Regions from separate parts of the Pseudomonas sp. 2 genome, predicted to be linked through region 2. Evidence: predicted binding sites of a transcription regulator. Region 2 holds the regulator's gene; each other region holds the start of a gene.
What was found. Region 2 encodes FliA, which starts transcription of late flagellar genes. Its sites were predicted from a motif close to CTAAAGTTTNNNNNNNNNNNGCCGNTAA; they were not measured.

Region 1 (5,215 bases), on a different contig from region 2:
CTGTCGAGCGGCGAGATATCCTTGTCGTCTTCCATGGAAGCTCCTTGAAGTATTGGCGATTTGCAGCGTTTAAAGCATCGGGCGATACAGCGGTTGCGGCAGGTGCCGATGTTTTGGGGCGGCTATGTTCGAGTTGAAAGTGGCAGATGTCAATCATCGGGGTTGCAGCGGTTATGCATGGCGTTCCGAGAAAATCCGGCCCTTGAAAAAAGTGGGTAATTGTGAATCTGTCGGATTTTCCGCTGTTTTTTCGCATTTGTGACTACATATGTATTGCGCCGGGGAGGATGACTTTTGCTAGTGTCTGACGCGCTTCTGAAAATGTTGTAGGAATAGAGGAAATAAGCCGGGAAAAATAATTTTTCCACTGGGCTGAAAGTATTGAATATCACAAGTTCTCCATGCATATGCATGGAGAACTTGCTGGCTGTGTATTCAAACGAATTGCATAGTATGCAGTTACAATTTAACGGTCATCAGCACCGGCAGCGAGGTCACCGACGGATTGCCGGCACGGTCTGTCACCACGTACTCGATGACCACGCTGTCGGTGGCCAGGTCCTGTAGAAACGCCCGTTCAAAGGCGATTTCGACGGGGCGCAGGGTCAGTTCATCGGCCTGCACGGTGTGCGCGGGTCCGTGAATGCCGTTGCACAGGGTCTGGATCACGTCACCCGATTCCATGCCGGCGTAACCCGGGACCAGGCCGATGAGCTGATCGCCGAAGCTTGCGCTGGGGAAGATCATCGGGGCGAGGAGGGTTGCGCCGGGTGGGGTGCGGTCGACTTTCAAAGGTGTGGTGGGAGAGAAGTCACGAACCCCAGTGATTGGGCTATGCGTTCCGTAACTCAGCAGATAGATCCCGTTTCTATCTAGCAGAGTTGCATTTAGGTGAAAGATCATTATGTCACCAACTTGGTCGTCTGCGGTGATTACACGAACGTCCCCAACGGTTTTGCCATCAAGGATTAGTTGGCATTCATAGCCGATATCCGACCCTTCCCATACATGAATTTGGACGGTAATAGGTGTTTCCAGATCGGCGGTTTTAAGCAATCCATCTGTTGGATCTGCGATGCCGACAAAAGGAGGTTGGAAGGGAATTGGTTCTCGCATGTTCATAATATTTTCCTTGAGGCACTAATCCGAATTCTTGGGCCGAACGAGCGCTCGTTTAGTTAAGTTTTGTAGATAGACTCAAATACCATCGTGGTATTAATTATTTATCACCTACCTGGAAAATCACGTAATAGCGATTCGCTCTCGCTGTCAATCCACTCATCCGCAGCCCCCCCAAAAAAACCGAAACTTCAGAAACTTCCTACATATTCGCCCCAATAAAAAAGCCCCGGCAGTTTCGCTGCCGGGGCTTTGGGGTCGTGCAGAGCGTGTGTTAGCGGTTGAAGCGTTCCACCAGCGAGTACTGGCTGTGGGCGGTGCTGGTCAGTTCGGCGCTGAGGTTGGCGGAGCGGCGGGCTTCGTCGGAGGTCTGGTCGGCCAGTTCGGCGATGTTGCGGATGTTGCGGCTGACTTCCTCGGCCACCGAGCTTTGCTCCTCGGTGGCGGCGGCTATCTGGGTGGCCATGTCGGTGATGTTGGCCACGGCGTCGCTGATGCCCACCAGCGCGCGGTCGGCTTCGAGCACTTGCTCGACGCCTTCTTCGGCCTGGCGGCGGCCGTGCTCCATGGTCTGCACGGCGTTGTTGGCGGTCTGCTGCAGCTTGGCGATCAGGGCGTGGATCTGCCCGGTGGATTCGGCGGTGCGCTGTGCCAGTTGGCGGACTTCGTCGGCCACCACCGCAAAGCCACGGCCCATCTCTCCGGCACGGGCGGCTTCGATGGCGGCGTTCAGGGCCAGCAGGTTGGTCTGGTCGGCGATGCCTTTGATGACGTCGACTACGCCACCGATTTCATCGCTGTCCTTGGCCAGTTGGGTCACGGTGAGGCCGGTGTCGCCCACCGAGGCCGAGAGGCGCTCGATGGCTTCGCGGGTTTCGCTGGCGATGTCGCGGCCACGGCGGGTCAGTTCGTTGGCCTGCTGGGTGGCGTCGGCGGTGCGCTGCACGTGGGTCGCGACTTCCTGGGTGGTGGAGGCCATCTGGTTGATGGCGGTGGCCACCTGATCGGTTTCCACGCGCTGGCGTTCCAGGCCCAGGGAGCTGGCCTGGGCCAAGCTGTCGGACTGTTTGGCCTGCGAATTGAGATGCTCGGCGGTGTCCTGCAGGCGGGTCAGGCAGGTTTTCAGGCGCGCTTCCTGGCTGAGGATGGACATTTCCAGGCGCGCTTGCGGGCCGCGGCTGTCGGTGTACATCTGGGCGATCAGCGGGTCGGAGGTGGTCTGTTCGGCCAGGCGCAGCAGGCGCTTGATGCCGCGCTGTTGCCAGCTCAGGCCCAACAGGCCCAGCGGCACTGAAAGTGCGGCGGCCAGCGCGAAGCCCCACTCGGAATTGAGCCAGATGCCGATCAAGAAGCTCAGCTGGCTGACCAGGATGAACGGCAGCCAGTCCTGCAGCACCGGCAGCCACTTGTCGCGGCTCGGCACGGCACTCTTGCCGGTATTGAGGCGCTGATACAGCGCTTCGGCGCGGCGGATCTGCTCGGCCGTGGGCTTGATGCGCACCGACTCGAAACCCACCACCTGATTGCTCTCGAAGATCGGCGTGACGTAGGCGTTGACCCAGTAATGGTCGCCGTTCTTGCAGCGGTTCTTGACGATGCCCATCCACGGCAGTCCCTGCTTGAGCGTGGCCCACATGTGCTCGAACACGGCCGACGGCACGTCGGGGTGGCGCACGGTGTTGTGGGGCGCCTTGATCAGTTCGTCGCGGGAGAAGCCGCTGATGTCGACGAAGGCGTCGTTGCAGTAGGTGATCACGCCGCGCGCATCGGTGGTCGAGATCAACCGTTGCTGCGCCGGGAAGGTCCGTTCGCGTTGGGTGATGGGCTGGTTATTGCGCATAAGCTGTTCAATCCGGGAAGGCTTTGAGCAGTTATCGGCGGCGCCAGCCGGAAATTAAGCATTTTGTGAACTGCGTCATGGGACGCTTTGTCGCAGATCAAGGCTCAGCGGTTGAACATGGGGTAGGTGAACAGCGCGAAATGCGCAAGATTGAGCCCGAAATGGGTGATCAACGCCGCCGGCAGCCCGCCGAACCGGTAGGCGATGCCGTAGCCGACGCCCGCCACGCCTGCCAGCACTGTCCACTCCCAGCCCGCGCCGAGGTGCGCAACGCCGAAGGCCAGCGAGGCCAGTGCGATCGCCAGCGCCTGGTGATACGGCATCCGATGCAGCAGTCGCGCCAGGCCGCCCTGAATGTAGCCACGAAACAGCAGCTCTTCGGTGAGGGTGACCAGCAGCAGGTTGTTGAGCGCCCAGATCAGGCCTTGCTCGGGCCATTTCGGTGCCCAGCCGACGATCCCCAGCCCCACGGCGCCGGTCAGGCAGACCAGCGTGGTCACCGGCAGGGTGAAGCTTGCGACGGTCAACGAGCGGCGCACGCTGATGGCGCTGAACACCCAGGGGCAGGCCAGGGCGATCCAGAAGCCGATCAGGGGCTTGTCCAGGTTGAGAAACATGGAAAACGGCGCCGCTTCCTGAGTGAAGCGCACGGCGGCGATGACCCGCGCATTGATGAAGCCGGGCAGCCAGTGGCTGGCGAGGCCTGCCGCGAGGGCGATGAACAGGGCGTGGCCGAACAGGCGGATCGCTTGGTGGTGGAAGTGGCTGACGCAGATACCCGCCATGATCAGCAGGCCGAAGGTGACCGCGACCGGCAGGGTCAGTTGGCCGTAGGCCAGGGCAATGCAATAACCCAGAGTGAGCAGCGCAAGCGCCGTCCAGCGAAACGCTGGCATGTTGTCGTCCTTGAGCGTGGGATAAGGCCGGGGATTCTAGCGTCGATTAAACGTGAGCGTATGTAGGAAGAGGATGAAAGTTGCCGGTGTAGGGACGAGGTGCAACACAACCCTGTAGGAGCGAATTCATTCGCGATTGGCCGGTACAGGCAATGCATTTGCAGCGCCTGTCCGATTTTCGCGAATGAATTCGCTCCCACAGGGAATCTACGTCATGAGGCAATCAACTGCCGCAACACGTAGTGCAGGATCCCCCCGGCCTTGAAATATTCAACCTCGTTCAGGGTATCGATCCTGCACAGCACATCGACGTTTTCCTGCTTGCCGTCTTCCCGGGTGATCTGCAGGGTCAGGCTCATGCCCGGTTGCAGGGTGGCGCCGGTCAGCCCGGTGATGTTCAGCACTTCTTTGCCGGTCAACGCCAGAGTCTTGCGGTTCTGACCGCTTTTGAACTGCAGCGGCAGCACGCCCATGCCCACCAGGTTGGAGCGGTGGATGCGTTCGAAGCTCTCGGCGATCACCGCCTTGACCCCCAGCAGGTTGGTGCCCTTGGCCGCCCAGTCGCGGCTGGAGCCGGTGCCGTATTCCTGCCCGGCGATCACCACCAGCGGCGTGCCTTCCTGCTGATAGCGCATGGCCGCGTCGTAGATCGGCAGTTTTTCATCGGTAGGCACGTGCAGGGTGTAGCCGCCTTCTTCATTGCCGAGCATCTCGTTGCGAATGCGGATGTTGGCGAAGGTGCCGCGCATCATCACTTCATGGTTACCGCGCCGCGAACCGTAGGAGTTGAAGTCCTTGGGCTCCACGCCCTTGCTGCGCAGGTAGCGGCCGGCCGGGCTGTCGGCCTTGATGTTGCCGGCGGGGGAGATGTGGTCGGTGGTCACCGAGTCGCCGAGGATCGCCAGCACCCGTGCCTTCTGCACGTCGGCGATGACCGGCAGCGGGCCTGCCACGTCGTCGAAGAACGGCGGATGCTGAATGTAGGTCGAGTCGTCCTGCCAGACGTAAGTCGGGTCTTTCGAGACCTGGATCGCCTGCCACTGCTCGTCACCGGCGAACACCTCGGCGTATTCCTTGTGGAACATGCCGGTGCTGACTTTCAGCACCGCGTCGGCGATTTCCTGCTGGGTCGGCCAGATGTCGCGCAAATACACCGGCTGGCCATCCTTGCCTTCGCCCAGCGGTTCGCTGGAAAGGTCCACGCGCACGCTGCCGGCCAGGGCATAGGCCACCACCAGCGGCGGCGAGGCCAGCCAGTTGGTTTTCACCAGCGGGTGCACCCGGCCTTCGAAGTTGCGGTTGCCCGACAACACCGAGGCCACGGTCAGATCCGACTGCTGAATGGCTTTTTCAATCGGAT
Region 2 (5,215 bases):
GGTAGAACAGCGGCAAGGCCTTGTCGCGCACGATCACCACTTCCTGACCGTCGACGACGTTGGTGGTCGACAGGTCCAGGTGGAAGATCTCGTTGACGTTGACCAGCGGGAAGGCGAAGGCCTGGTTGCCCAGCATCACCATGAGCGTCGGCATGATCGCCAGGGTCAGCGGGACCTTGATGACGATCTTCGAGCCCTGGCCCTTGGTCGAGTAGATGTTGATCGAGCCGTTGAGCTGAGAAATCTTGGTCTTGACCACGTCCATGCCCACACCACGACCCGACACGTCGGAAATCTCGGTCTTGGTCGAGAAGCCCGGGGCGAAGATCAGGTTGTAGCAGTCGGTGTCGGACAGACGATCCGCCGCGTCCTTGTCCATCACCCCGCGCTTGACCGCGATGGCGCGCAGCACCGCCGGGTCCATGCCCTTGCCGTCATCGGAAATCGACAGCAGGATGTGGTCGCCTTCCTGTTCGGCCGAGAGCACCACACGACCGCCGCGAGCCTTGCCCGAAGCCTCGCGTTCTTCCGGCGACTCGATGCCGTGGTCCACCGCGTTGCGCACCAAGTGCACCAGCGGGTCGGCCAGGGCCTCGACCAGGTTCTTGTCCAGGTCGGTTTCTTCACCCACCAGTTCAAGGTTGATTTCTTTCTTGAGCTGACGCGCCAGGTCACGAACCAGACGCGGGAAGCGGCCGAAGACTTTCTTGATCGGCTGCATGCGGGTCTTCATGACCGCGGTCTGCAGGTCGGCGGTGACCACGTCCAGGTTGGACACGGCCTTGGACATGGCTTCATCGCCGCTGTTCAGGCCCAGACGCACCAGGCGGTTACGCACCAGCACCAGTTCGCCGACCATGTTCATGATCTCGTCCAGGCGCGCAGTGTCGACGCGCACGGTGGTTTCCGCTTCGGTCGGCGCCTTGTCGGCAGCAGCCGGCGCAGGAGCACGGGCAGGCGCAGCAGCGGCTGGCGCAGGTGCAGCCTTGGCGGCCGGCGCTGGCGCGGCGGCAGGTGCCGGTTTCGCAGGTTCTGCTTTGGGCGCTTCGGCTTTAGGCGGCTCGGCTTTAGGCGGCTCGGCTTTCTTGACCGGTGCCGCCGCCGTGGCGGTCGCACCCGCTACGGCCGGCTCGAACTTGCCTTTGCCATGCAGTTGATCGAGCAGCGCTTCGAATTCGTTGTCGGTGATTTCATCCGACGCAGGTTCGCTGGCGGCTGCCACAGGCGCTGCAGCTGGCGCGCCGGCATCCGGGGAGAAACTGCCCTTGCCGTGCAGCTGATCGAGCAGCGCTTCGAATTCGTCGTCGGTGATTTCGTCGCTCGCAGGCGTCGCCGCCGGTGCGGCCTCGGCTACAGGCACGACGGCGTCTACGGCGAACTGGCCCTTGCCATGCAACTGGTCGAGCAGCGACTCGAATTCGGCGTCAGTGATTTCGTCGCTGGCCGCTTCATCGGCCGCAGCGGCTGGCGCAGCCGGAGCAACCGGCGCCGACACGGCAGCACCCGCCGCCTCGGCCTTGACCGCATTGAGCGAGTCCAGCAGTTGTTCGAATTCCAGATCGGTGATGTCGTCGGATGCAGCCTCGGCCACCTCCTCAACGACCGGAGCCGGTGCAGGCGCGGCCGCGATTTCATCGGCCGACGCAGGCTCTGCCAGACGCGACAATGCCGCGAGCAGCTCGGGCGTGGCCGGCGTGATGTCGGAGCGTTCGCGCACCTGGCCGAACATGCTGTTGACGGTGTCCAGCGCTTCCAGGACGACGTCCATGAGCTCGGCATCGACCCGGCGCTCACCTTTGCGCAGGATGTCGAACACGTTCTCAGCGATGTGACAGCATTCAACCAGCTCGTTGAGCTGGAGGAAGCCAGCGCCCCCTTTTACAGTGTGAAAACCGCGAAAAATGGCATTGAGCAGATCCGCATCATCCGGCCGGCTTTCCAGCTCGACCAACTGTTCGGACAACTGCTCGAGAATCTCGCCGGCCTCTACCAGAAAATCCTGAAGGATTTCTTCATCGGCGCCGAAGCTCATTGGGGGTGCTCCTAAAATTAACCGTCAAACCGATCCAGAGGCTGCGTCACAGGTTCGCGCGCATTGCCTTCGTCGAGGCATTGGCGCGCGATCCAGCAGCCACTTTCACATAGAACCCGGGGCTTGAATCCACTCGCGGGAATTCAGAATCCGAGGCTGGATAGCAGATCGTCTACATCATCCTGACCGGATACGACGTCTTCACGTTTATCGGCATGAATCTGCGGACCTTCACCCTTGGAATGAAGTTTTTCCTGCTCTTTTTGCTTACGGAACACTTCCTGATCGTGCTGGATCCCGGCAAAGCGATCCACCTGGCTGGCCATCAGCACCAGCTTGAGCAGATTGCTCTCGACCTCGGTCACAAGCGTAGTCACGCGCTTGATCACCTGGCCGGTCAGGTCCTGATAATCCTGGGCCAGGAGGATGTCGTTCAGGTGGCTGGCAACCTGATGACTCTCCTTCTCGCTGCGCGCCAGGAAACCTTCGACACGGCGGGCCAGATCACGAAATTCCTCGGCGCCGATCTCGCGACGCATGAAGCGTCCCCAATCGGCGCTCAGGGCCTTGGCGTCTTCGCTCAAGCCGTTCATCAACGGCGTGCTCTGCTCCACCAGGTCCATGGTCTTGTTGGCCGCGCCTTCGGTCAGGCGCACAACATACGACAGGCGCTCGGTGGCATCGGTGATCTGCGACACTTCTTCGGCTTGCGGCATGTGCGGGTCAATCTGGAAATTGACGATTGCACTGTGCAGCTCGCGCGTCAGCTTGCCGACTTCCTGATACAGGCCGCGGTCCCGGGTCTGATTAAGCTCATGGATAAGTTGCACGGCGTCGCCGAACTTGCCTTTTTCAAGGCTGGCGACGAGCTCTTGTGCGTGTTTCTTCAGGGTCGACTCGAAGTCACCCATTGTCGATTCTTTAGGATCCATAGCGCCCTCGCAGCGGACATCAGCTATTGACGCGCTCGAATATCTTCTCGATCTTTTCTTTGAGCACCTGGGCGGTGAATGGCTTCACGACGTAACCGTTAACACCGGCCTGTGCGGCCTCGATGATCTGCTCGCGCTTGGCTTCGGCGGTGACCATCAGCACCGGCATGTGGCGCAGGCGCTCATCGGCGCGCACCTGACGCAGCAGGTCGATGCCCGACATGCCCGGCATGTTCCAGTCCGTGACCAGGAAATCGAAACCGCCCGCCTGCAACATCGGCAATGCGGTGGTACCGTCATCTGCTTCGGCCGTGTTGGTGAACCCAAGGTCACGCAACAGGTTTTTTATGATCCGCCGCATCGTTGAGAAGTCATCAACGATGAGGATTTTCATGTTCTTGTCCAATTCGACCTCCAAGCAGTCTTTAACGCGCCCAGCCCCTGGACGCGCGTTCAATCAATACCGGCGAGCGGCTTTACGAATAACAGTGACGGGTTTTCGAATCGACAAGTAACAGGCGCAGCGAAACGAATCTTCAAAGATCCGATCCCACCGGCTCCTGCCTTGCCTTTTGTTGCACCCACATCTTGCACAGCCGGTCTTGCATTCAGCACGCAGGCACACTGGCCTGCGCGGGTTAAATCAACGTGCGCGCCACTCGCTCAGGCGGCCGCGCAAACGGGCGGCGCACTGGCTGTGCAGCTGGCTGACCCGGGATTCGCTGACGCCCAGGACTTCACCGATTTCCTTGAGGTTCAGCTCTTCGTCGTAGTACAGCGCCAGCACCAGGCGTTCACGCTCGGGCAGGTTGGCGATGGCATCGGCCAGCGCCCCTTGAAAACGCTCGTCTTCCAGATCGCGGGACGGTTCCAGCGACTGGCTCGCGCCGTCTTCGTGCAGCCCTTCATGCTCGCCGTCCTGCAACAGGTCGTCGAAGCTGAACAGGCGACTGCCCAGTGTGTCATTGAGAATCGCGTAGTAATCGTCGAGGCTCATCTGAAGTTCGGCAGCAACCTCGTGATCTTTAGCGTCACGGCCGGTTTTTGCTTCAATCACACGAATCGCGTCGCTGACCATGCGCGTATTGCGGTGAACCGAGCGCGGCGCCCAGTCACCCTTACGCACTTCGTCGAGCATCGCGCCACGAATGCGGATGCCGGCGTAGGTCTCGAAACTCGCGCCCTTGGTCGAGTCGTATTTGGTCGACACTTCGAGCAGGCCGATCATCCCCGCCTGGATCAAGTCCTCGACCTGCACACTGGCCGGCAGACGCGCCAGCAAGTGGTAGGCGATACGCTTGACCAACGGGGCATAGCGCTCGATGAGCTCGTACTGGGAATCTCTGGATGATTTGCTGTACATGCGATAGCCACTTGCAGTCATGACACTGGCCCTGCACTGGTCTGATGAACCAGGCGCTCGACGAAAAATTCCAGATGGCCACGCGGGTTCGCCGGCAGCGGCCAGGTATCGACTTTCTGCGCGATGGCCTTGAACGCCAGCGCACATTTGGAACGGGGAAACGCCTCGTACACCGCGCGCTGCTTCTGCACGGCCTTGCGCACGCACTCGTCGTACGGCACGGCGCCCACGTACTGCAGCGCGACGTCCAGGAAGCGGTCGGTGACCTTGGTCAGCTTGGCGAACAGATTGCGCCCTTCCTGCGGGCTCTGGGCCATGTTGGCCAGCACGCGGAAGCGGTTCATGCCGTAGTCGCGGTTGAGCAGCTTGATCAGCGCGTAGGCGTCGGTGATCGAGGTCGGTTCGTCGCAGACCACCAGCAGCACTTCCTGGGCCGCGCGCACGAAGCTGACCACCGACTCGCCGATCCCGGCAGCGGTGTCGATCACCAGCACGTCCAGGTTGTCGCCGATGTCGCTGAAGGCCTGGATCAGGCCAGCGTGCTGGGCAGGCGTCAGTTGCACCATGCTCTGGGTGCCGGAAGCGGCCGGCACGATGCGCACCCCGCCTGGCCCCTGCAACAGGACATCGCGCAGCTCGCAGCGGCCTTCGATGACGTCGGCCAGGGTGCGTTTAGGGGTCAAGCCCAACAATACGTCGACGTTGGCCAGACCCAGATCGGCGTCCAGCAACATCACGCGACGCCCAAGCTCGGCCAGTGCCAGCGAGAGGTTCACTGACACGTTGGTCTTGCCTACGCCACCTTTGCCACCAGTCACCGCGATAACCTGAACGGGATGCATGCTGCCCATGTTAATTTTTTACCTTGTCTTGCTTAGACCTAAGCCA
Region 3 (5,215 bases), on a different contig from region 2:
GAGAACGGCAGTAGGCATACTACTAACTTTAAAAACCGAAGAACTCCACCTGGCTCACCAAACAGCCAATGCGTTTTATGGGAGCAGCCCACTCAATCGTAACCACGTCGACTTTGTGAACAAATTCTATAAAATCAGGAGATTCACGGATCCTGACGAGCCTTTTAGGCAATGGATCGCATCCTACAGCGCAGCCCATGAGGTACCGTTACTCACAGAAAGCATTCAAATTCTCCATCATCTCTCTGCATCTCTCGACGCTGAAATCGGCGTCGCGCAAGCTCAACAGGCACTGGCGGCCGAAGCACAGCGCCAGGCGGAGGAAAAAGCTCAACAGGAAGCAGCTGCCGAAGCTAAACGGCAGGCCAAAGAACAAGAGCGACTGGCAGCGGAAGAACAAAGAGCATCAGAAGAGAAGCGCAGGCTGGAGGCCGAGGCCACAGCTGTAAAGATGGCCAATACTTACCATTTCAAAGGCGCCGTCGCGATTGCGCAACCGTTGTTTATAACAGCGTCGGGCATAATCGCCGTTGCAGAAACTGCGACACTCACCTTGCAGGCAGCCATCCGGGCTGCGATCGCGGGGTTAACGGCCGCAGCAGCCAGCGTCGGAGCGGGACTATTCGTGGGCGTATCGGCTTTGATTTATTCGCCCAAATTAGGCAATGGCGAGCTGCCCCAAAGCTACTCATTCAGCACTCCCCTATCGGATATTCTGCCCGACACTCAAGAAGACCTGCACGCCATCGCCAAGGCTGGGGGCTCGATCGAACTGCCATTTCGATTGGATTCAAGAACCGGCGACCAGGACGTTTCAGAGCTGATCGTGGTGAGTACCGGCGCGTCTGGTGTGTCCTCATCGGTAAAGGTCGTCGCTGCTACGCACAATCCGGTGAACAATACCTACAGCGTTCAAACCACCGAAACTCCGTCGAAGACTTTGATCTGGACGCCAGCTGAAACGCCTGGCAGCAGTTCGACTACGCTACCATCCGAGGAGCAGACACCCACAGTCATTGCCGGCTCAAGCGTAATGCCTGTTGAGGGGAGAATTGATTCGTTTCCTCAAGTCGCGGAAGTCACGTTCAACGACCGTATTGTCATCTTTCCCATAGACTCGGGGCTTCCTCCCATCTATGTGATGTTTAGCAATCCATACAAGGGTGCCGACACCAAAGGAAAATATAGCGGACGAATGTATAACCCCAATAACGCGGGAGGACCCACACAAGATCTGAACTGGGAAACCGCTACGATAACTCAAGCAGGTATTGATCTGGTCAAGCTGCACACTGGGAGATTTGAAGCGTCTGCAGCCAATGACGTCATGATTGATCGGCTAAGCAAAATCCTCAGTAAGGAGATCGAATCAACAGATATCGACAAGCGATTCTATACACACGAGATACGAGAGCTTGAACGCTACAGAGCACTTGGGATCGCAGACAATGTACAAGGGGACGTATGGAATAATGCCCATACGGCCACGCTGGAAGATTTCAAATTGAAGGACGACCCCAACCTGCTTTACACATCGGAAGCGACAGACGCCTATTACGAACAACAGTACGGAAAGCAACCATGACTCACATCAATGAAATTGTGAAAGCAGAAACTCCGAAAGACGTCATACTCTTTATCACCAGAGACAACAACTCTATATCCTATCCAAAGCTGGACATGCTGTACAGCCTGAACAAATGGGTTCATTTCGCTCATAACTTAGAGCTACAACAGCTCGTTGACAGCATGGAACAAGAAGGCTTGATTTTGCGCGGCAACGGCGGCATAAGAAAAGGCCCCAACTGGAGAGCGCCTGCTTTTCTTACTGATAACAAATACCCTATAAGCAAGCCATAGGACTCTGAACAGAAAGCCCAGCGTCTGCTGGGCCTTCTCAAAAACGCACATCTCAAGCTTTATCGCTTAGATACAGGTGTGAGATTGATACGACATTGACAAATATAGGCAACCCCACTAAACCTCCACATATTCATTCATATAAAAAGAACAATCCATCCATTTAGGACTACACCGAAGCAGAATTACTTAATTTAGTTCGCGCCCTATGCGACGGTGGCCAAGGTCCGAGAAGGAGGACATTAAAAACGTATTGCTATTCAAACAGCTTACTGAACACCTTGCCGGATCTGATCTGATTTTTTATCCAGAAGAAGGCCGCGAGGACAGCCCCGAGGGAATTGTGAAAGAAGTCAAAGAATGGCGTGCAGCCAATGGTAAACCCGGGTTTAAGCCAGAGTAACCCATCGCATTCACCAGCAAGCCGTCCCACAAGGATTGTGGATTAGCTGCAAAAACAAAAACGCCGCGATCATCGCGGCGTTTTCGTTTGAACCGGCTATCAGTTCTTGGTTTCGTCGATCTTCAACTGCCCTTGATCGAAGATATTCAGCTTTTGCCGGATCTCGTGCGGCTGGGCGTAGGCCTGTGGGTCGACCGCAGGGGCCGAACCGTTCGAGGCGCCTGGCTGGCCAGCCGGTGCCGGGGTGGGCGCCGGTGCCGGGGCTGGCTTGGGTGCGCCGCCGGCGTTCTGGTCGCCCTCGATCCGTGCCTGGGCCTTCTTGGTCAGTACGGTGATGTCGATCCGACGGTTGATCGGGTTCATCGGGTTGTCCTTGTCGTACAGCGACGACGAGGCGAAACCGACCACGCGCGCCACCTGCGGATCAGGATACCCGCCCGCGGTCAGCGCGCGGCGTGCGGCGTTGGCGCGGTTGGCCGACAGTTCCCAGTTGCCGAAACCGTTGTTGCCCACGTACGGCGTGGCGTCGGTATGGCCGCTGATGCTCACCTTGTTCGGCACTGTTTTGATGGTGTCGGCCATGGCCAGCAGAATGTCTTCGAAATACGGTTTCAGCCGCGCACTCCCGATGTCGAACATCGGCCGGTTTTCCGCGTCCATGATCTGGATGCGCAGGCCGTCCTGGGTGATCTCGAACAGGATCTGGTCCTTGAACTTGGCCAGTTGCGGGTTCTCGTTGACCTTGGTCTGCAGCTCCTGGAGCAGCATTTCCAGGCGTTCCTGCTCGACCTGCTCGGCCGCCGCTTCCTGCTGGTCGGCGTCCACCGGCACCTTGTCCGGGGCCGGGGTGGATTTGACTTCAGGGTTGAGCGTCTGGTCCGGCGACATTTCCGGCGAGCCGCCCAGGTCGATCACGTAAGGCGAGCCGCTGTCGGAAAAACCGACAGGGTCCTTGAAGTAACCGGCGATGGCGATCAACTGCTCAGGCGTTGCCGAGGACATCAGCCACAGCACCAGGAAGAACGCCATCATGGCCGTCGCGAAGTCGGCAAAGGCGATTTTCCAGGCGCCGCCGTGGTGCCCTCCGCCAAAGCGCTTGACGCGCTTTACGATAATCGGCTGATTATTTTCCATGGATCAACGACCGCGAACAGCTTGTTCCAGCTCGCTGAAGCTGGGGCGGTGGGCCGGATACAGGACCTTGCGGCCGAACTCGACGGCCAGCGAAGGCGGCACGCCCGAGGCCGAAGCCACCAGGGACGCCTTGATCGATTCGAAGACGTTCATCTCTTCCTTGGCATCGTGGGCCAGGCACTGCGCCAGCGGGCCGAAGAAGCCGTAGGCCGCGAGAATACCGAAGAAGGTACCGACCAGCGCCGCACCGACGTGCATACCGATCGCCGCCTTGTCACCGGAACCCAGGGACGCCATGGTCACCACGATACCCAGTACCGCCGCGACGATACCGAAACCAGGCATGCCGTCGGCAATACCGGTGACCGCGTGGGATGGGTGTTCGAGTTCTTCCTTCATGCTCAGCAGTTCCATGTCGAACAGGCCTTCGAGCTCGTGGGGAGCCATGTTGCCGGACGACATGATGCGCAGGTAATCGCAGATGAACGCGATCATGCGGGTGTCTTTGAGCACGCTGGGGTATTTGGCGAAGATCGGGCTGTTTTCCGGCTCTTCGATATCGCCCTCGATGGCCATCATGCCTTCACGACGGCTCTTGTTGAGGATCTCGTAGATCAGGCCCAGCACTTCCAGGTAGAAGGCATGGGTGAACCGCGAGCCGAACATCTTCACGGATTTCTTGATCACGTGCATGGTCATGTAGCCCGGGTTCGCCTGCAGGAATGCACCGAACGCGGCACCGCCGATGATCATCACCTCGAAAGGCTGGATCAACGCAGCAATCTGACCGTGGGAAAGTACGTAGCCGCCGAGTACGCTCGCGAAAACGACGATGATGCCGATAATTTTTGCCATAGGTAGAAAATACTTACTGAGTCGGGTTCATGGTCATTGTGCGAGAAGCGCTCAAAACTCTTGTTCTCCTTATCGGCACCAGTGCGCGAGACTATAGTCAAATCAGGCGAAAATCCTGCCTGTTGTCTGGCTCGGGCACAGCAGCGCGAAGGCCAGCATGATGCCACCATTCGACGCCGATCAAAACCTCCCAGCCGTATGGGTCTTGTGAATGCAATCAGATAAAGCTTCGACGCTCCTCGTTCCGCAAACTGTCGACACCTGGCTGACGCAGCTCGACGGCATTGCCCTGCCCGTCCCCGCCATCGCCCACGCCAAAGTGCAGTCGGCGCTGAACGACAGCCGCAAATCATTGCGCGATATTGCCGATCTGATGCAGGACAGCCCCGCCCTGGTGCTCAGCGTGCTGCGGGAAGCCAATCAGCACAGCGGTGGCCTCGCAGAGCCTGCCGAAAGCCTTGAAGTGGCGCTCAACCGCCTGGGCCTGGCGCGCACCGCCACCCTGCTGGCGCGTTTACCCAGCGTGGAATTGCAGCAGATTCCGGTGGCGCTGCGTCAGTTGCAGTTGATCAGCCAGCACGCGACCCAGCAGGCTTATGGCCTGTTCGCCAACCAGTTGGCGCGGCTGTGGCAAGACATCCATCTGGGCAGCCTGTTGTTTCTCGCGCCGCTGTGGCCCATGGCGCTGGCTCACCCCAAGCTGCTGGAGGAATGGGAACTACGGGTTATCCACAAGGGCGAGTGCGCCAAGCGCGTGGAAAAGGCCCTGTTTGGCGTGCGCCTGCTGGAAGTCTGCCAGGCGCTTGCCGAGCGCTGGCGGCTGCCGATCTGGGTCACACAGGGTTACAACCTGTTGATGAACGAGCAACGCAATCTGGTGAAAGTGCTGCGCATCGCCCACGAGAACGAAGAGCCGCTCAAACAGCAGCAGGCACTCGACGCCGACCTGCCGTTGCGTCGATG
Region 4 (5,215 bases), on a different contig from region 2:
TCATCATCCAGAGCGGATGACGCTGATAGGGTTTTGTAAAAACTCCAAGGTTGTTCCCAGCACTCGAATTTCTCTATTTCCAGCACCAGTATCCGATGCAGCTCCATGTTAGCCCCCATGGTACGTGATGACGGACAGTCGCTCCGCTGGGCAGTAGAGTCGGATACTCATTGCGCAGGTGCGCCTATGTCAACGGCGTCAGATATCTTCACGGCGCGAGAAAGCCGCCTGGCAGTCCCTGGAACCCGAGGGGCGCAGCCCAACACCGAGGAGAAAATGGTGGTAACACACCTGATCTCTACTCGCTGCTTCATCTTGCTTCGAGAGATCACTTTCAACCAGAAGCGGTCTCTCACCGTCCCCAAGCAGTGCTTCAGAGCGGGCAAATCCTTATAGTTGGCCCGAAAATCATCTTTCTGAACGTACCAGCCAAGGAATTAAATTTTGATAAGCATATGGATATTATTGTCGCTCCATTGCGTGAATGTTTTTGTCATTGAGTCTTCGCTCGAAATTATGCGGAAGCTAATCGCGCCCGTGCGGTCGGCATTACGCAAATAGATAGCTCGACAATTCTTGCCGAGGAGGCTCGGCGTACGACTACAAATGCACTGCCCTGCTTGCTTCGCACAACAAACAACCAGTACAATCAACGCTCCCCTATACTTAAAAAATCCCCATGGACAGCTATCTAAACATAATCAGCCTAGCGTTAGCGATTGCCTCGCTTTATCCAACTCTATTCCCCACTCCCAAATCTAGATCTAGAATAGTCGCTGCTTTTTGTCTATCACTAATTGTCTTAATCTGCGTTTATCAAACCTACGAAGACCATCGAGAGACAAAACTCGTCGCTGCTCTCGAAACCGAAATAATCAAGCGCATTGATAAGAGCGACAGCGGCATGACGTTTGACCAGATTTATGACGCATTATTTTATCCACCCTACAACTCCACTAACACAGCCATTGACGGCCTTATGGAAGATGGTCGCATCACGAATGAAAAAGTGAAGGTCAGCGACACGCAGGGTAATGAATACATCATAAGGAAATACTACAAACAAATTCAGTAGTAAGTAGCTGGAGCTACCCACTCGCCATCACAATCCGAATAGCGCGTTTATGAAACGAGAATGCCTTAATTCGACTCTATTCGGAGTGTGAAAAAACCCCTACGGCCAAGCGCTAATATCCTGATTATCACATCCAACTGCTCACATCCGCAGGTTATGATATCCGCTGAGGCAGCACTATTTGCCTATTGATCAACCACCGCGTCATCCAGCATGCGTCGTAATTCATTCAGCCGACGTTGAAGGGCACGCCTCTGGCAAATCATATGACCCCTCGTAACCAACCGAAAACTGCCTGAAATTCAAGAGGACAATATCTGAATTTAAGAGTGTCAGCCATGGTGGAAATACATGAAGCCCCACAAATTCTATTTATGCGCGCATGGCGAGCTAATCTTTGCGAATGTTTCTCCGCAATCGCGCGAGGAAACCTATGAACCTTCAACGCCCTACCCTAACCACCGTAGTTCTGAGCCTGTGCATCGCCACCGTTGCCGCTGCCGTACTCTATGATCACTCCCGCTTGTCAAACCTAAACGCCAATCTCATTACTACTGCAGCTGACAGCCCTCTGGCCAGAATCGAGTCCAGGCTATCGATGATTGACGAAAGGCAAAGCGCATATGATAGTCGAGCCACATCCAGCACCGAGGATTTCCGCGCTTCTGAGCAAGCGCTTTCGAGCCGGCTGGACAGCATCGAAGCTCAGGCAACGGACTCCAATCAAGCGCTGTCGCAAGCAACGCTTTCATCCCAAGACCTAGTAATGCTCAAAGCCAGCGTCGAAGCTCTGGACATCCGTCTCACAGATCTTCAACAGGCCCAGGTCAAGCGGGAAGGCGCGCCCCCGTCTCCATCCTCCTCTTCAACCGGCAAGCAGCTTCCTGCTTCCAAGACCAAAGCAGCTCCCCCTCCGTTTACCGCTATCGGCATCGAGCATCGAGGCGGCCAGCAGTTTCTCTCGGTCGCACCCACGGGAAGCACTGAGTTGCATCAACTCCGCCTGATCAGGATTGGCGATAGGGTTCCAGGCACGTCGTGGATCCTCCGCTCTGTCGGTGCACGAGCTGCAAAGTTCGACGTATCAGGCACATCCAAGAACGTTTCGCTAGCCCAGTGACCGGGCAGAACCCACTAGGAAAACGCAATGTCTGGAAACATTATCTGGTTCGTCAGTGCGCTCTGCACAGTGATGATCGGTCTGTTGATTGTGCTCGACGCTCGAAGGCTTACTCGTCATCTGCATGTAGCGATAGCGCTCATCGACTCAGGAGTGCCTGAAGGAGAAGCAATGGAGCGATCAGGCTGCAATCACTGGGATAAACCGTTTCTGATCCGTATCTGGAAAAAATATCCCACGCTCCCGACCGAGCCATGAACTCTGCTCCGAACTATGCGGACCAAGCCGCATAGTCGCAGGCCTATACCGCGTCACAAAAACTATCCATTCCTGAAGTCTATTTCCTGCTGCCCCTATCGGATCTGCTTGAGAAATTGGTCCTCGTCACAGAGCGAGAATTTCCATGAAGCCATCAAGCCTCCCCAGATCCACATTTACTATCGGCTGGTGCTTTACGGCACTGGCCTCCTTACCTGCCGTGGCCGCTACGTCTGATTCAGTCGCTACTCAAACCAGCATCGAGACTCAAACGTCAGTCGGGCCACTGACCACGAGCGGCGATCATTCTGCGCGACAGTGGGGGCTGACAGCGCAAGAATGGACCCGCTACCAATCCGTCATGCAGGGCCCGCGCGGGATCTACTCGCCCGGTCTCGATCCGCTGACCGCTCTCGGGATCGAAGCCGAGTCCGCCGAGGAGCGCGTTCGATATGCGGAAATGCAAGTCCAGGCCGAGCGGCGACGCGTCGACAAAGAGCTGGCCTATCAGCGGGCATACGATCAGGCCTTCTCCCGCTTGTACCCGGACGAGAAAGTCATCCAGATCACCTCTCCTACCTCATCACCTGCAGCCGCCAAACCAGTACTCAGCAGCACCGGGCGTCTGGCCGTTTTCGTCCAGGACGACTGCGCGGCATGCATTGCCACGGTCAAGGACCTGCAGAAGCAGAAACAACCATTCGACCTGTATTTCGTGGGCAGCCAGCTGGACGACGAACGTATTCGTCGCTGGGCCGTTCTCGCCGGCGTTGATCCTGTTGCCGTTCGCAGTCGGCAGATCACGCTCAACCATGACGACGGCCGCTGGCAGGGGATCGGCGTCGGTGGCGGCTTACCAGCCCTGCTCCGTGAAGTGGAGGGGAAATGGCGCCGTCAATAACGCAGATAGCCACCTTGGCCCTTCTTATCGCTGGAGTTGCATCGACGCACGCCAGTGAAGCCCCGCCACCGGCCTACCAAGCGATCGCAATTCCAGCGGGTGTGCCATCAGAGGTGCTGTACGCGGTGGCGCTGCAAGAGAGTGGAACGCGGCTGCGTGGCCGTATCGTCCCTTGGCCATGGACCCTGAATGTCGCGGGCACAGGCTACCGCTTCGCAACCCGGGCTGAGGCGTGCCAGGCGCTGACCAGCGCAATCGTCATTGCCGGGCCTGCGCGTGTCGATGTCGGCCTTGGCCAGACCAACATCCAGGCGAACGGGCATCGCTACGAGCATCCCTGCGAAGGTCTGGACCCTCACAAAAACCTGAAGGTCACTGCTCGGATTCTCGCGGAGCAGAAGGCCAAGGGCGGCAGCTGGATTGAGGCTGCCGGACGCTATCACCGGCCGGCCGGCGGTGCTCCCGCCGAGCGCTATCAACGCGCGTTTTCCGCGCATCTCAGCCGCGTAGTCGGCATCCAACACTTGGTAAACAACCCATGAAGCAGCGTCTCGCTTTTATTCTTGTCGCCTGCGTCGCTTCGCCGGGTATGGCGGCAGCCAGCTCGCTGATTGTGGTCGAGGACAGAGGTGGATCGTCTGCCCTGCCCTATTACCAGGATCTGGCACCTGAGCCCACACAACAGCAGCTCGCCGATCAAAACCTGGGCGTGCGTGACACCGGCGCGTACCCCGTCCGATCCCCACGCCTGGCACCTGGGCAGGTACAGGGCAGAGTCATCAACGCCCCCGGGCTGCAACCCATGTTTGTGATTGGTGATGACGAGATTTCCAAAGCTTGGCTCATGCAGCGAAAGGAACAGCTTCAGCAACTGCGGGCCGTAGGCGTCGTGGTCAACGTCGCCAGCGCTGAGCGTTTCGCGCAGGTCCGACGCTGGGCAGCCGAGCTTGAGATGATGCCCGCGCCCGCCGATGACCTGGCGGTGCGGCTTGGCGTCACTCACTACCCGCTGCTGATTACCGCGACGGCCATTCAACAGTAGGCGGGAGTAAATATCGTGGCCAGCACCTACACCATCGAGTCTTTACTCCGCCCTGCGGTCGAGCTCTACACCGTCGCCGCCTGCGTCGCTGCGGCACTGCTGTGCGTCCTCGCGCCTTGGGTCTTTGCGCTCTCCCCACTGTTCGGCATCGTGACCGCGGGGATTTATCTTGCCCTGGGCCACATCCGTCTGAAGCAAGCAATGGCTGTCCTGCGCTACCGGCGCAACATACGGCGCCTGCCGCATTACACCATGACCAGCAAGAACATCCCTGTCAGCAACGAGCGACTCTTCGTCGGCAAAGGGTTTCGCTGGACGCAGAAACACACCCAGCGGCTCATGGACACCTACCTCCCCAAGTACGCCGATTACGTCGAACCCACGTCGCTGTATCGCACAGCACGTCGGCTCGAGGAGCGACTGGAGTTCGCGCCCTTTGCGCTCAAGCTCATCACCAAGGCGACGTCCCAGGACAGCTGGCTCAACCCGGTTCGCCCACTGCCGCCAGTAGGCGGCCTGCCTCGCCTGCACGGCATCGAGCCCAATGAGGGTGACGTCAGCCTGCCGCTGGGAGAGCGGGTCGGTCACACGCTGGTGTTGGGTACTACTCGCGTGGGTAAAACACGACTCGCCGAGCTGTTCATTACCCAGGACATCCGCCGCATCAAAGGCCAGGATCGTGAGGTCGTGATCGTATTCGACCCCAAGGGGGATGCCGACCTGCTCAAGCGCATGTACATCGAATGCAAGCGCGCGGGACGCCTGGATGAGTTCTATATCTTCCATCTCGGTTGGCCCGATCACTCGGCGCGCTACAAC

Region 1: AC1MEK_RS11940 (methyl-accepting chemotaxis protein) is a predicted target of FliA. The motif match lies at 2,991-3,018, and genes of this name have one in related genera.
Region 3: motA (flagellar motor stator protein MotA) is a predicted target of FliA. The motif match lies at 4,322-4,349, and genes of this name have one in related genera.
Region 4: AC1MEK_RS29595 (methyl-accepting chemotaxis protein) is a predicted target of FliA. The motif match lies at 1,476-1,503, and genes of this name have one in related genera.

What each region holds. Positions count from the first base shown of each region.
Region 1 is NZ_JBWXNG010000006.1:81,299-86,513, forward strand. Features, by position in the region: gene AC1MEK_RS11930 (hypothetical protein) at 1-35, opposite strand, end outside; gene AC1MEK_RS11935 (hypothetical protein) at 460-1,122, opposite strand; gene AC1MEK_RS11940 (methyl-accepting chemotaxis protein) at 1,394-2,959, opposite strand; gene AC1MEK_RS11945 (CPBP family glutamic-type intramembrane protease) at 3,064-3,855, opposite strand; gene acnA (aconitate hydratase AcnA) at 4,068-5,215, opposite strand, start outside.
Region 2 is NZ_JBWXNG010000016.1:67,699-72,913, forward strand. Features, by position in the region: gene AC1MEK_RS23110 (chemotaxis protein CheA) at 1-2,032, opposite strand, end outside; gene AC1MEK_RS23115 (protein phosphatase CheZ) at 2,176-2,964, opposite strand; gene AC1MEK_RS23120 (chemotaxis response regulator CheY) at 2,984-3,358, opposite strand; gene fliA (RNA polymerase sigma factor FliA) at 3,608-4,348, opposite strand; gene fleN (flagellar synthesis regulator FleN) at 4,345-5,178, opposite strand.
Region 3 is NZ_JBWXNG010000015.1:60,113-65,327, forward strand. Features, by position in the region: gene AC1MEK_RS22375 (S-type pyocin domain-containing protein) at 1-1,585, shown strand, start outside; gene AC1MEK_RS22380 (hypothetical protein) at 1,582-1,860, shown strand; partial or broken gene AC1MEK_RS22385 (bacteriocin immunity protein) at 2,126-2,263, shown strand; gene motB (flagellar motor protein MotB) at 2,363-3,397, opposite strand; gene motA (flagellar motor stator protein MotA) at 3,401-4,252, opposite strand; gene AC1MEK_RS22400 (HDOD domain-containing protein) at 4,464-5,215, shown strand, end outside.
Region 4 is NZ_JBWXNG010000032.1:8,327-13,541, reverse strand. Features, by position in the region: gene AC1MEK_RS29600 (hypothetical protein) at 680-1,075, shown strand; gene AC1MEK_RS29595 (methyl-accepting chemotaxis protein) at 1,509-2,195, shown strand; gene AC1MEK_RS29590 (hypothetical protein) at 2,223-2,453, shown strand; gene AC1MEK_RS29585 (TIGR03759 family integrating conjugative element protein) at 2,599-3,354, shown strand; gene AC1MEK_RS29580 (lysozyme family protein) at 3,339-3,896, shown strand; gene AC1MEK_RS29575 (integrating conjugative element protein) at 3,893-4,396, shown strand; gene traD (type IV conjugative transfer system coupling protein TraD) at 4,412-5,215, shown strand, end outside.